Regions from separate parts of the Parabacteroides timonensis genome, predicted to be linked through region 4. Evidence: riboswitches for the same ligand, from Rfam matches in the RefSeq annotation. Region 4 holds a riboswitch; each other region holds the start of a gene.

Region 1 (3,795 bases), on a different contig from region 4:
AATAAGAACATCGCGTTGCAACTGAGAGCATGCTTAGTGTTTCCGGTCAGCTGCAGGCCGGTAGCTTTGTCCTGTGCATCCGTAAAGTCGTAAGTTCCTTGAAGGTTTACCCATCGGAACGGTTTATAAGTGACAGAGATCTCCGCTCCACGGATACGGGCATTGTCCACATTTCTGTATCGTAACTGTGCTTCTTCGCCTCCGTCGGGCAGTTCCACGATAACGTTATATGACTGTATTTTATCTTTGATATCGTTCTGGTAGATTTCTCCACTGATATTCAGCTTGTTGAAAGTGTATTCCGCAGAGAAAGAGTAATAATTGGAATGCTCGGCTTTCAGATCCGGATTACCGATATTGTGGGAAACGGAACCCATCTGGAAGTCGGAGAACAGTTCGGTAGCATCGGGGGCTTTGAAACCTTTGCTGTATCCGGCACGCAGGCGCAGATTACCGGGTGAATACATTACGTTGACTTTCGGTGTATAAGCATTTCCGAACACAGAATGATGTGTATAACGGAAGCCCCCGATAATGTCGAGTTGGGGAATGACTTTCCAGTCCAACTGTACAAATCCGTTGATATCGTTTACTTTTCGGGTTTTCATCTTTTCCCCGTATTGCATGATATTATAGTCTTTGTTCCAGTTGAATTCAACCCCGGCTATACCTTGCAGATTATCGAGTGGGTTATAAATATCAGTCAGACGTAGGGTCTGTACATTCGAACTGGCATTCTTTCCAACCGAATCCAGTTTTTCAAAGACAGTCCGTCGGATATAAAAGTCACCGTAATAGATTGCTTTCAACATATTCTTTTCTCCCAGTTTCTGTTCGAGTCCGGCGCGGAATGTTTTGTTGAAACTCTTATAATGTGTCACTTCGTTGCTTAATTTCGGATTCTTTTCTTCGTTCAGGAAGAAATCGGCTGAAGCATTCAGTTTAGTGTCGTTATGTTCCCAACCCAGCTTTTCGGATATGGTCATATTGGCGGATGGGTTTTGCGTATAGTTTGCCGGTGTCTCGGGTGTCAGGTCGTAACCGTCCGTCGAGTTACGGTTGAACAATGTCTGCGAAGTGAAATTCTTATATTTTGTCCCGAAAGCAGCATCCATCAATAACTCATTATAACGTGAGTAGCGCACTTTAGCCCATCCTTCGGCCGGACGTTCGGGAGTCTTGGTGATGATATTGATGATCATACCGATAGCACTCGAACCATACAGGGCGGATGCGGCTCCCTTGACCACTTCTATCTGCTTGATATTGGATGTACTTAGACGTTCGAAGTCGATCGGGCCTCCGGGGGTGGTAGACAGGCGCTCACCATCGACCAGAATCAGGATATATTTGTTTTCCAATCCCTGGATACGGATATTATCCCCTCGCGGATCGCTGTTGAATTGCAATCCCGGAATGGAAAACTCCAGTGCATCCATAATATTTTCGAAGTCATTGCGCTGTAATTGGGAAGCCGGGATCAGTTTGGTCAGTACCGGAGAGTTTTTAATAAGTTTTTCGGTGCGTGTTCCGGTCACCACCACTTCATTCAGATCGAATATACCGGCATTCATTCGGATATCCATCTGTTTTTGTGCTCCGTTGGCATTGACTTTGATACTCTGTTCCATGTATCCGGTCGAGCGTACCAGCAGATTGTAACTTTTTCCTTCGATCAGTTCCAGACGGAAACGACCGTCTGCATCACAGGCGGTGCCAATCAATGTTCCCGGAACATTGATTGTGGCCATTGGTATACCTTCTCCTGTTTCAAAGTCGATGATTCTGCCGGTCAACACACAAATGCCGGTTTGTACTTGTTCTTTCTCGGGTGTATTGTTTGTCATTCCTCCGTCAACAGCCATTGCCGGGGTAAACACGCACACCGAAAGTAAAGACATAGCAATACCTTTCAGTCTCATATAAGTAAGCATATAAAAAATGGAAGAATTTGTATTGAAATTCTGCCTTGTGTTAATTCCTGCTCTTTATCCCGAAAGCATGAATATAAATGATCAGGCAGGTTTTCTGACTTTCCCGGCTTTGCAAAGCCTTCCCGACGGAATAGTTGACAGTTGACAGATAAAATACGGACAGAAAAACTGTCAACTGTCAACTTTCCACTATCAACTGAATCGTCAGTGGCATGAAGTTGCAAGCATTTCCGGCAGGCTGCCGGAACGGGATTACAGCAACGGGCATTGTTCCGGACTTTCACCGGATTCCCTCTCATCACCAGCAGAATGCATCGTGATTCACCTTAATCCGTTACAAAAGTACTAAAGTATTTTTGAATACAAATAATAATTATTCAGGAAAAAATGTTTAAGCAAGATCGGTTTTGTTGTGAATCGTGATTATCAAAATGACACTACCCTACCATGTAAATGGGATTACTATACCGGGTAAATGAAATTACCCGGCCAGGTAATATTTTTTAACATATTAAAGAGCTAGGAGAATAGTCGATTTGAGAAGCAAAATGTAATCTCAGGGGATTCGTCCTCCGAGAGTTTAAAATCCTTTTATGATTTCAGAGAAACGGATTATAATTGTAGAAAACCACTTTCTTTTCTTTCAGTGATTTCTTTACGTCGATCAACCGTTGGTTGCTGCTGCCGCGGAATAATAAACTTTCATCGTGCAAAGCCTGTTTGAATTTCCCGTCCACCAGTACATCGATGTATTGAAGCAACGCTGCCTGTTTTGGGTTTTCCAATAGTTTTTCAAACTTATATCCCGTGTAGCACCAAATATTTTTCTGGCTTTTTTCTTTAATGGCACGAGCCAGTTTGGTAAATTCTTCCGGTTGGAACATCGGATCACCGCCGCTAAATGTAACGTCGGCAAATTCGTCGGCCAGAACTTTGTCCAATATTTCTTCCGTCGGGGTTGGTTTACCTTTCTTTATATCCCATGACTCCGGATTGTGGCAACCCGGGCATTGATTCGGGCATCCGGCAGCGTAGATAGCGGTCCGGAATCCCGGACCGTCTACGGTTGTATCTTCTATAATGTCTATGATTGAAAGCATAAAAAATAATGTGTCAATAAATTAATATGCTAATGAAAATTATCAATTATGAATAATGCGATCATTTAATTCGGCAAGTTTGGCATTGTTCCAGCGGTCGGTTGTGCCTACCAGGTAACCGGTGATACGCTGCAACTTATCCAGATGCTTGCTACCGCACTTCGGACATTCTTCCATGTGGGCATCTGCATTTTCATAACCGCAATCCAGGCAACGGTTACGGTTATGGTTTACCGAGCCGTATCCGATATTATATTTGTCCATCATATCGACCACTTTCATAATCACTTCCGGGTTATGGGTTGCATCGCCGTCTATTTCAACATAGAAAATATGGCCGCCACCAGTTAATGCGTGATAAGGAGCTTCTACCTCTGCTTTATGACGGGCGCTGCATTTATAATATACCGGAACGTGGTTGGAGTTGGTATAATATTCACGATCGGTGATACCTGGCAGTGCTCCGAATTTCTTGCGGTCGCGTGCCGTAAATTTGCCGGAAAGTCCTTCTGCCGGAGTGGCAAGTACACTGTAATTATGCTGGTATTGTTCCGAGAACTGATTTACGCGGTCGCGCATATAAGTGACGATTTTCAAACCGAGTTCCTGTGAAGCCGCATCTTCTCCATGATGTTTGCCAGTCAGGGCAACCAGGCATTCAGCCAGTCCGATGAATCCGATACCCAGTGTACCCTGGTTGATAACCGGGGCGATCGTATCTGTCGGTTTTAACTTCTCACTACCCAGCCAAAGTGAAGTCA
Region 2 (3,795 bases), on a different contig from region 4:
GAACGTATCGATATGTTGCTGGACAAAGGTACATTTAACGAATTGGATAAGTTTGTTGTCCATCGCTGTACGAACTTCGGTATGGATAAGAATAAGATCCCGGGAGATGGTATCGTGTCCGGCTATGGAAAGATAGACGGGCGGCAGGTATTTGTCTATGCCTACGACTTTACGGCTTACGGAGGAACGTTGAGTGCCACGAATGCCGCTAAGATCGTAAAGGTTCAACAACTGGCTTTGAAAAGCGGAGCCCCGGTTATTGCCCTGAACGACTCGGGTGGTGCCCGTATCCAGGAAGGGGTAAGTAGCCTGGCGGGCTATGCTTCCATCTTTTACCAGAACACGATGGCTTCGGGTGTTGTTCCGCAGATATCGGCGATTCTGGGGCCTTGTGCGGGCGGTGCCTGCTATTCTCCTGCATTGACCGATTTTATCTTTATGGTGAAGGAGAAGAGCCATATGTTCATAACCGGTCCGGATGTGGTGAAAGCCGTTACACATGAAGAGGTCGGCAAGGAAGAACTGGGAGGTGCTTATACACATAGCAGCAAGAGTGGTGTGACTCATTTTATGTGCGACACGGAAGAAGAAACGTTGATGAGCATTCGTGAGTTGCTGAGTTTCCTGCCTTCAAATAATATGGAAGATGCGCCGGTGATCTCCTGTACGGATGATATTCGCCGTGAAGAAGAAGCTTTGCAGCAGGTTATTCCCGATGATCCGAATATACCTTATGATATCAAGGACATTATAGAACCGGTGGTCGATAATCATTATTTCTTTGAGGTAATGCCTCATTTTGCTAAAAATGTCGTAGTCGGTTTTGCCCGTTTGGGAGGACGTTCAGTCGGTATAGTAGCCAATCAACCAGCTTTTCTGGCAGGGGTACTGGATATCGACGCATCAGACAAGGCAGCACGTTTTATCCGTTTTTGTGATTGTTTCAATATACCGTTGATCACTTTTGAAGATGTACCCGGATTTTTACCCGGTTGCCAGCAGGAGCATGATGGTATTATCCGGCACGGAGCCAAGATCGTTTATGCTTATTCCGAAGCAACGGTGCCTAAAATCACGCTGATTACCCGTAAGGCTTATGGAGGAGCTTATATCGTGATGTCGAGCAAGCCGACCGGAGCCGATATAAATCTGGCTTATCCGATGGCTGAAATTGCCGTGATGGGAGCCGAAGGGGCTGTCAATATCCTGTACAGGAAAGCGACAGGAGAGGAAAAAGTGCAGGCAATGGCAGAATATGCAGAAAACTTTTCAAATCCGTACCGGGCAGCCGAGCAGGGCTTTATCGATGAGATCATTATGCCCCGGCAGACTCGTTACAAACTCATACAGGCATTGGAAATGGCTAAAAATAAAAGCCAGAGTAACCCGCCGAAAAAACATGGCAATATGCCGTTGTAAAAGAAATTGTTGTTAGAAGTATGAATAGCGAATCTCCTTTTGCCGTGAGGCAGAGGGGGATTTTTTTTGAAATAAAAATATATTGTGATAGTTATTTGTGTTTTATTTTGTAGTTTTGCAGCGAATTGGTTTCGCACTGCCTGTTCGGGTGTGCGAATTAAAAGGGAATCGGGTGTAAATCCCGGACAGTCCCGCTGCTGTGAAGCTCCGTTCAACATTCTGAAAACAACTTATGCCACTGACGATAGTCGGGAAGGCTTCAGGATGGGAGTCAGTCAGAAGACCTGCCGTTCATTAAAGACTTTTTTCCTCGTGGGTTAGGAAGATCGTTCGAAAAAGATATTAATTGTCTAAAATGTGAATTTTATGGAGAAGCTTTGTACGCGTTGTGGCGTGAAGTTTGCCAGCAGTAACGGCGTTTTGCCGGGTAATCAGCATGTATTTACCGGTTTGGACCAGTATCAACGGGTCTTTATCAGAGTTTATTACAAAGATTGCCTGTGTCCTTCCTGTACCTTGTATATAAAGGACAACTTTTATGCATTTGATATTTCTTCCGCTTATTTGAAAAACAAATAATTATGGAGTGGATAAGTGATTTGTTGTGGGGCGAAGGAATAGGGCATTCCATCCTCTTATTATCGCTGGTGATTGCTGTCGGTATCCAGTTGGGAAAGATCAAGGTATTTGGTATCTCTCTGGGAATAACGCTGGTTCTGTTTGTCGGTATTTTACTGGGGCATTTCGGATTTACCATCAATCCCTCTGTTATCCACTTCTTTAAGGAGTTCGGATTGATCCTGTTTGTCTATTCGGTAGGGATGCAGGTAGGACCGGGGTTCTTTTCTTCTTTTAAGAAAGGGGGGATGACCTTGAACGGATTGGCTTGCGGAATTGTCTTTCTCGGCGTTATAACAGCATTAGCTATTCATTTTATAACAGATATTCCTATACCGACGATGGTTGGTATTTTGTCGGGAGCTGTAACGAATACTCCCGGTTTGGGAGCTGCACAGCAGGCATTTACGGATATGACGGGTACATCGGATGAAACGATTGCGTTGGGATATGCCGTTGCTTATCCGTTGGGAGTCGTTGGTATCATCCTTTCCATGTTGTTTGTCCGGTATATTTTTCATATTAGTTTTGAAAAAGAGACAGAACAACTGGAAGCGGAAAATGATGTGCATAACAGTGAAGCTACTCCTATATCGCTCGTTGTGAAAAATCCGGCTCTTTTTGGCCGTAAAGTGATGGAACTTGGCGCCTTTCTTGAACACCGGCAATATGTTATATCCCGTATCTGGCGAAAGAAGAGTAGTAAGGTGGAGATAGTCACCGGCAATACCATTCTGGAAGAGGATGATAAGATATTTGTGATTACGACTGAACATGATGCGGAGACAATAAAAACATTTGTCGGCCAGGAAATAGAAATGGATCGTAAGCAGTGGATTCCTGCAGAAAGTGAATTTGTGAGCCGTCGTATCCTGGTTACCAAACCGGAACTGACAGGTTCCCGTCTGGGGGATTTACAGTTGCGGCGTTTGCACGGTATCAATGTGACGCGTGTGAATCGTGCCGGACTTGAACTGGTGGCTACCCAGGGATTGCAATTGCAGGTGGGTGACCGTGTAACGGTGGTTGGTAGTGAACTGGCCGTCGACAAGGTGAGTATGATATTGGGTAACTCGATGAAGCGCCTGAATGAGCCTAACCTGATCCCTATCTTTATAGGTATTGCTTTAGGTATTATTCTGGGTAGTATCCCATTCACTATTCCGGGTATTCCACAACCGATCAAACTCGGTCTGGCAGGTGGCCCGTTGGTTGTTTCTATCTTGCTGAGCCGGTTCGGATACCGTTATAAATTGGTTACTTATACCACTCAGAGTGCAAATCTGATGTTGAGGGAGATCGGTATAACCATGTTCCTTGCCTGTGTAGGTTTGAGTGCCGGGGATGGATTTGTGGATACGATCGTGAATAAAGGAGGTTTTGCCTGGATCGGTTACGGTTTCATCATCACGATGTTGCCTTTATTGATTATCGGATTGGTAGGACGGCATTTCTTTAAACTGAACTATTATACGTTGATGGGGCTACTGGCCGGAAGTACGACCGATCCTCCTGCGCTGGCTTATGCAAATGCAACGGCAGGAAATGATGCTCCAGCTGTGGGGTATGCAACGGTTTATCCTTTGACAATGTTTCTGCGCGTATTAACCGCGCAACTAATGATATTATTCTTCTATTAAATTTATAAGATTTGGTTGTTAGAATATTGTTCAATAATAATTTTAAAGCCAGAAGCTCCGCCGAAGTGATTTCGCCGGAGCTTCGTTCTTTATAGAGGTAATGAGGTTGTATTATCCC
Region 3 (3,795 bases), 260 kb from region 4:
ATATATAGACAGAGAGTATTAGATACTTTTAAAAGAATTAAAAAAAAACTATCGTACAAGCATTTCCTTTCCTAATCCGTTAAAGCTCTGTTATGGATGCGATAACAAACGAACCTTTCCTATACATTATATATAGACAACCCTAAAAGAAGCCATTTGTATGCTAAACAGACCGAATTATTCTGCAAATGTAACATTGAAATAAAATATTTTTGTGTAAGTTTGCGAGCGCTAAGAAAGACATTTTATACAGAAATTTAAATACAAGAGTTATGCAATCAATTGACAATTTCAATTTTGCCGGCAAAAAGGCATTTGTAAGAGTTGACTTCAACGTTCCATTGGACGAAAACTTCAACATCACAGACGACACCCGTATTCGTGCCGCTCTTCCTACTCTTAAGAAGATCCTGGCAGACGGTGGCAGTGTAATCATAGGTTCTCACCTGGGTCGTCCGAAAGGCGTTACTGATAAATTTTCACTGAAACATATTTTGGGTCGTGTATCTGAATTACTGGGCGTAGAAGTTCAGTTTGCTAACGACTGTATTGGTGAAGAAGCTGGTGCTAAAGCTGCTGCTCTGCAACCGGGCGAAGCTTTATTGCTGGAAAACCTTCGTTTCTATGCAGAAGAAGAAGGTAAACCCAGAGGTTTGGCTGAAGATGCAACAGACGACGAAAAGAAAGCTGCTAAAAAAGCAGTAAAAGAAAGCCAGAAAGAATTCACTAAGAGATTGGCTTCTTATGCAGACTGCTATGTAAACGATGCATTCGGTACTGCTCACCGTGCTCACGCTTCTACGGCGCTGATCGCTGATTACTTCGATGCTGACCACAAAATGTTCGGTTACCTGATGGAAAAAGAAGTAAAAGCTGTAGAAAAAGTAATGAACGACATCGCTCGTCCGTTTACCGCTATCATGGGTGGTTCTAAAGTTTCTTCTAAAATCGAAATCATCGAAAACCTGCTGAACAAAGTAGATAACCTGATCGTAACAGGTGGTATGACTTATACTTTCACTAAGGCTATGGGCGGCAAGATCGGTAACTCTATCTGCGAAGATGACAAACTGGATCTGGCTCTCGACCTGATGAAGAAAGCAAAAGAAAAAGGTGTAAACCTGGTATTGGCTGTCGACGCTAAGATCGCTGATGCTTTCAGCAACGACGCAAATACTAAATTTGCTAACGTTAACGAAATTCCTGACGGATGGGAAGGTCTTGACATCGGTCCTAAGACTATCGAAATCTACGCTGACGTTATCAAGAAATCTAAGACTATCCTTTGGAACGGTCCTACAGGCGTATTCGAATTCGAAAACTTCACTGACGGTTCTCGTGCAGTAGGTAACGCTATCGTTGAAGCTACTAAGAACGGTGCATTCTCTCTTGTTGGTGGTGGCGACTCTGTTGCTTGCGTTAACAAGTTCGGTATTGCAAGCGAAGTATCTTATGTATCTACAGGTGGTGGTGCTTTGCTGGAAGCTATCGAAGGCAAAGTTCTGCCGGGTATCGCAGCTGTTAAAGGCGAACCGTACAAATAATTTCAGATATTGTTTATAATATCCTAATTAAATATAAAACCCCGGTGAAGTGATTTCACCGGGGTTTCTTGTTTTATAATCACTGCCTCATAATATCCCATCTGGGATGTATTACGGATGAATAACGTAACCATATATGCCTCCTTGCAATATTGAATTAATTCATATCTTTGTTATCGACAATGGTTTCCGAATCACATTTCAGTGAGAAAGATTAAAAGGGAATCCTGTGAAAATCAGGAACTATCCCCGTAGCTGTAAGTTTTGCTCCTGCAAAGGAGAAATGTAGTAACTGTCATATACCACTGGTCTCAAGGCCGGGAAGGTGTTACTACTGAAACAAGTCAGAAGACCTGCCATTTCAATCAGACAGAATCCAGCGCTTTCGGGTGAAAAGCAGTGGTATGAATCCTTATAAGATCCATTTATCACTTTATCTCCGGGAATCATTGCGGAACTGCATGAACAGAAGTATTGTTTAATCTTAAATAAAAAGTATGATCAGCACGGAGATTTTTATTGTCAAGAGAGATGGTAAAAAAGAAGTATTCTCACTTGACAAAATCAAGAATGCGATAGCTAAAGCATTTTTGTCGGTAGGAAGTTTTGCTACCCAGGAAGTAATAACCAATATCCTCAGCCGCATCAGTGTCAGCGAAGGGACAAGTGTGGAAGATATTCAGAACCAGGTGGAAGTTGCCTTGATGGCAGAGCATTATTATGCGGTAGCTAAGTCATATATGCTATACCGGCAGAAACATCTGGAAGATCGGGAAGTAAGGGATAAACTACGCTTTCTATTGGATTATTGCGATGCATCCAATCCGGCTACCGGAAGTAAATATGATGCTAATGCCAATGTGGAGAATAAAAATATCGCGACCCTGATAGGTGAATTACCGAAATCAAACTTTATCCGCCTGAACCGCCGGCTGCTAACAGACCGGCTAAAAGATATGTACGGCAAAGAAGTATCGGACCGTTATCTGGAACTGTTGAATCACCATTTCATTTATAAGAATGATGAAACAAACCTTGCCAACTATTGTGCCAGTATAACAATGTATCCCTGGCTGATAAGCGGTACAGCTTCTGTCGGAGGTAACTCTACCGCCCCAACCAACCTGAAATCTTTCTGTGGCGGTTTCATCAATATGGTATTCATCGTTTCAAGTATGTTGAGCGGTGCGTGTGCGACTCCCGAGTTTCTGATGTATATGAATTATTTTGTCGGATTGGAATATGGAAAGGATTATTACCGACATGCCGACGATGTGGTAGACTTGTCCAGTAAGCAACGAACGATAGACAAAATGATTACAGACTGTTTCGAACAAATAGTCTATTCCATCAACCAGCCTACCGGAGCCAGAAACTTCCAGGCTGTCTTTTGGAACATCGCCTATTATGACAAGTATTATTTCAACAGCCTTTTCGAGAATTTTGTATTCCCTGACGGCAGCAAACCCGATTGGGATTCGTTAAACTGGCTGCAAAAGCGGTTCATGAAATGGTTCAACAAAGAACGTACCCGTAATATTCTGACTTTTCCTGTTGAAACAATGGCACTCCTGTCAAAAGACGGAGATGTACTCGATAAGGAATACGGTGATTTTACAGCCGAGATGTATGCCGAAGGACATTCTTTCTTTACCTACATGAGCGATAATGCCGATTCGTTAAGTAGTTGCTGCCGTTTGCGCAACGAAATACAGGACAACGGTTTCAGTTATACACTGGGAGCCGGAGGTGTATCTACCGGTTCTAAAAGTGTATTGACAATCAACCTGAACCGTTGTATCCAGCATGCCGTGAAGTCCGGTATACTTTATCCGTTCTTCCTGGAAGAAGTGATCGACCTGGTGCATAAAGTCCAGTTGGCCTACAATGAGAACCTGAAACAATTACAGGCCAAAGGTATGTTGCCTCTGTTCGATGCCGGTTATATCAATATGAATCGCCAGTATCTTACAATCGGGGTGAACGGATTGGTTGAAGCCGCCCAGTTTATGGGAATCGAAATCAACGACAATCCCAAATATGAAGCATTTGTACAGGAAATACTCGGCATGGTAGAGAAGTACAACAAAAAGTACCGTAGTAAGGAAGTATTGTTCAACTGCGAAATGATCCCTGCTGAAAATGTAGGAGTAAAACATGCCAAATGGGATAAAGAAGCAGGTTATCAGACATTCCGCGATTGCTATAACAGCTATTTCTATATCGTGGAAGATACGACACTCAACGTTGT
Region 4 (3,795 bases):
CGTCAGACAGATAGCATTTCACTTCTATGCCCATGCGTTGTAAGGCTCCTTTACGGATACCGGAGGCAGCCATGGTGACATCGGTGATGATGGTGTGTACCTTTCCGCTATTAAGTAATTCGTAGAGGGTTGCCACAGCGTTGTCGTCTATCCGCAATACGTTTTCCATGTCGAAATCGGCAGTGGTATGGATTGCGTGCAGTAAGGCCCATTTCTTGTCTAATGGAATATCTTTGTTCTTTAATTCTTTCTCGATTGTCCGGAAACTGCGTATCATGATATCTTGTCCGATACCTGTTTCTTTTTTACCCATCTTGATCTCTCCATAATAGCCGCGTGGGGTTATCATGTGATTATCGAATTGATATGTCTGGGAGTTACCGATGATGATCACAGTAAACATATCCACTTGTTCGGGATCGAATTCGGCCAGCGTGGTGATGGTGACAGTCTGTTCCTCACGTCCTGCCTGGCGGACAAAACCGACAGGTGTCTGCGGGTCACGTTCCTGCAGGAAGAGTTCGATAAGGCGGTAGAGCTGCCAGTAGCGGCCTTCGCTTTTGGGATTGTAGATAGCCGTGATAAAGTCGGCAGAGGCAGCGGCTTTGATCCGTTTCTCTATCATTTCCCAAGGTGTCATCAGGTCGGAGAGGGAGATCACACAGAAATCGTGTCCTACCGGAGCACCCAACAGAGAGGCTGCTTTCTGGAAAGCACTGATTCCCGGAAGTACTTCGATCGAAATATCGCTTCCTTTTTCGCGTTTCATCTCGTAGATAAGGGGAGCCATGCCATAAATACCGGAGTCGCCGGAACTGATAACTGTTACCACATGGCCTTCGGTAGCATAATTATAGGCTTCTTCTGCCCGGACTTTTTCGCGTTTCATCCCCGAGTCGATACAGATTGCATCGGGACGGATCGCTGATTCAACAAACTGAAAGTAATATTTATACCCGACGATGACATCCGACTGACGGATGGCAGACAGAACTGCCGGAGTAATATCAGATTCGCTACCAGGACCGATCCCGGCTACGATTATTTTCCCTGTATTCATCTTTTAGCTTTGAGTTATTGATTCTGATTTTATCAGTACCAACAAAGATAATGTATTTTATTGGTATAATAGGATTATATATAGCCTTCAATTCTGTTTTTTCATCCGGTACAAAAGAAAATTCCTTCCGAAAGAAAATCAAGTTTCATTCGGAAGAAATTGGAATTGCATTCAGATGTATTATTTGAATGAATTTACTTATTGTATATTTCTATGTAAATGGGGAGATATTAGTCTCTTATAGTACTAATCTTTTTCTGCAGCGTACTTTTTCTTCTTATCCATAATATTTATCATCTTGTGTTTGGCGGCAAACTTGGCATGATCGATAAATATATTCTGGATTTCCGGATTTTGTCCTAACCCCTGCATAAATACGGAAACCTGGTAACCTTTCCCTTCCAGTTCCTCTTTCATGTCGACTGCGATATCGTTGTTCGCATGGTCGCCGGCAACGAACATGAAAGGCATCAATAGTACTTTCTTTGTTTTGCCTGCTTCAAGTTTGGCAACCATATCGTCGAAAGAAGGGTAACCTTCAACTGTTGTCACATAATAATCGTTGTAACCTTTCGAATGCAACATATAATCCATCATCGCATACTGAGCTGTCGCAGGTGTGTATGTGCCATGTCCTACAAGGACGGTTGCACCTTCTTTCGCCCCGTTCTTTGTGATGGCTATTATTACATCCTCAAAATCGTGAGGCGTATAAAGCAACGGGTTGCCGATGCGTATGTCTTTGAAATTCTTTTCCAGCGGCGCAATGTCTTTGCGAAGCGATTCCATTTCTACCCCTTCGATAATGTTGGTTGACTGGATAAGGATATGGGTATATCCGTCGGCTTTCAGTTTTTCCAGCGCTTCCATAGGATTCAGTTTTTCGATACCGCGTGCTTTCAGGCGGCGTGCGACAATACGGGAGGTGTAAGCTTCGCGTACTTCCATGTCTTTAAAGGCTTCCTTTGCTTTCTGATTGATCGCGTCGATAGTAAGCGCACGGGTGTTGTCATACGTGGTACCGAAATGTACCATTAATAAGGCGGCTTTGTCACCCGGTTGCATGGAGGCCAGCATGTCGGATGCCTCGAAGTTTTCGCCATCGTGTGCCCAGCACATAGGTGCGAGCATACAAGCAATAAGTAATAGTAAATGTTTCATATAATGTAAATTAAAAGATAACCTACGAATACGACAAACCCTAATACCAGTAGCCGGTAAACATTTTTTATGAAAAGAGATTGTCCGTATGTTCTTATCATCCTCCTGACCCCGGGAAGATACAATATAAAAAACTTGGCAGGTTTCCTGACTTGCCCGGAAAGCGACCTTCCCGTCCTTGTATCGGACAGTGGTGTAAGAATGCTTTCCTTCGGAATGGGCTTAACAGTAGCGGGCACTGTTCCGGATTTTCACCGGATTCCCTTTTATACGATAACCGGAAGTTACCGTATCACCAAAGCGGTGACAAAGATAGAAAATTATTTAAAATAAGAGGGATTTTATACTATCTTAATTGATTCTGTCGGAACAACTGCCTTATGGCTTCTGTTTCATTACCACAAGTAAAAACCGGACATAACAATGTCTATTTAGTATTAACGCCAAACAGTTTATATATGGAGTGGTTTGTAGATTTACTTAAACACTATCCGGAACTGGCCATCTTTTTGACGCTGGCTTTTGGGTTCTGGATCGGTAAGTTCAAGATAGGGAAATTTTCGTTGGGAACCGTTACCAGTGTCCTATTGGTCGGAGTAATAATCGGACAGTTACATATCGATATCGGAGCACCTATCAAGTCGGTATTTTTTCTTTTATTTCTTTTTGCCGTGGGCTACAGTGTAGGCCCGCAGTTCTTTCGTGGACTGAAGAAAGAAGGACTTCCGCAGGTCCTTTTTGCTGTACTGATGTGTCTGTTCTGTCTGTTTGTCCCTTTCCTGTTGGCAAAGTTGATGGGATACAATGCAGGTGAAGCTGCCGGGTTACTGGCTGGTTCACAGACGATCTCTGCCGTATTGGGTGTGGCGGAAGATACGATCAACCAGGGTGGAATGAGCGCCGCCGACAAAGCTTCGATGATAAACGTGATGCCTGTGGCTTATGCCGTTTCTTATATTTTCGGTACGGCCGGCTCTGCCTGGATCATGAGTGATATCGCTCCCCGTTTCCTTGGAGGGTTAGCTTCCGTAAAGAAAGCCTGTAAAGAATTAGAGTCGAAGATGGGAACTGACGATGAGAGCGAACAACCCGGTTTCATGCCTGCCGCCCGTCCGATTACTTTCCGTGCATATAAGATAAATAACGATTGGTTCGGAGCCGGTAAGACGGTGCAGGAGCTGGAAGATTATCTGGAAGGGCAGGGACGGCGTTTGTTCGTCGAACGTGTCCGTATCAACGGTATTGTCTATGAGGTGAAGCCTGACCTGATGCTTATGAAAGGAAACGAGGTCGTATTGAGCGGCCGTCGCGAGTTTGTGATCGGGGAAGAAGACTGGATCGGAGACGAGGTGAACGATATCGAATTACTGGATTTCCCGGCAGAGACATTGCCGGTCCTGATATCACGCAAAAAATTCGTTGGGATGACCGTAGCCCGGCTCCGTAAGGAAAAGGTGATGCATGGTGTCAGTATCAAAAGTATCAAACGTGCAGGTATCAGTATACCGGTATTGGCTGCGACTAAGATCGATCCGGGTGATATGCTCGAGTTAGTCGGCACCAAGATGGAGGTG

Evidence for each region. Region 4 has a riboswitch for cobalamin ahead of BQ7394_RS12120 (sirohydrochlorin cobaltochelatase). Riboswitches for the same ligand answer to the same signal wherever they lie in the genome.
Region 1: it holds a riboswitch for cobalamin, as region 4 does, so the genes downstream of both, BQ7394_RS01320 (TonB-dependent receptor) here and BQ7394_RS12120 (sirohydrochlorin cobaltochelatase) in region 4, are expected to answer to the same signal.
Region 2: it holds a riboswitch for cobalamin, as region 4 does, so the genes downstream of both, BQ7394_RS01355 (hypothetical protein) here and BQ7394_RS12120 (sirohydrochlorin cobaltochelatase) in region 4, are expected to answer to the same signal.
Region 3: it holds a riboswitch for cobalamin, as region 4 does, so the genes downstream of both, nrdD (anaerobic ribonucleoside-triphosphate reductase) here and BQ7394_RS12120 (sirohydrochlorin cobaltochelatase) in region 4, are expected to answer to the same signal.

The regions. Positions count from the first base shown of each region.
Region 1 is NZ_LT669940.1:122,946-126,740, forward strand. It holds gene BQ7394_RS01320 (TonB-dependent receptor) at 1-1,922, opposite strand, end outside; cobalamin riboswitch at 2,002-2,279, opposite strand; gene nrdG (anaerobic ribonucleoside-triphosphate reductase activating protein) at 2,534-3,034, opposite strand; gene BQ7394_RS01330 (anaerobic ribonucleoside triphosphate reductase) at 3,077-3,795, opposite strand, start outside.
Region 2 is NZ_LT669940.1:131,179-134,973, forward strand. It holds gene BQ7394_RS01350 (acyl-CoA carboxylase subunit beta) at 1-1,419, shown strand, start outside; cobalamin riboswitch at 1,528-1,725, shown strand; gene BQ7394_RS01355 (hypothetical protein) at 1,786-1,998, shown strand; gene BQ7394_RS01360 (putative transporter) at 2,001-3,677, shown strand; gene BQ7394_RS01365 (F0F1 ATP synthase subunit gamma) at 3,789-3,795, opposite strand, start outside.
Region 3 is NZ_LT669941.1:1,370,782-1,374,576, forward strand. It holds gene BQ7394_RS13245 (phosphoglycerate kinase) at 273-1,544, shown strand; cobalamin riboswitch at 1,710-1,919, shown strand; gene nrdD (anaerobic ribonucleoside-triphosphate reductase) at 2,042-3,795, shown strand, end outside.
Region 4 is NZ_LT669941.1:1,113,175-1,116,969, reverse strand. It holds gene cobJ (precorrin-3B C(17)-methyltransferase) at 1-1,060, opposite strand, end outside; gene BQ7394_RS12120 (sirohydrochlorin cobaltochelatase) at 1,307-2,221, opposite strand; cobalamin riboswitch at 2,342-2,536, opposite strand; gene aspT (aspartate-alanine antiporter) at 2,680-3,795, shown strand, end outside.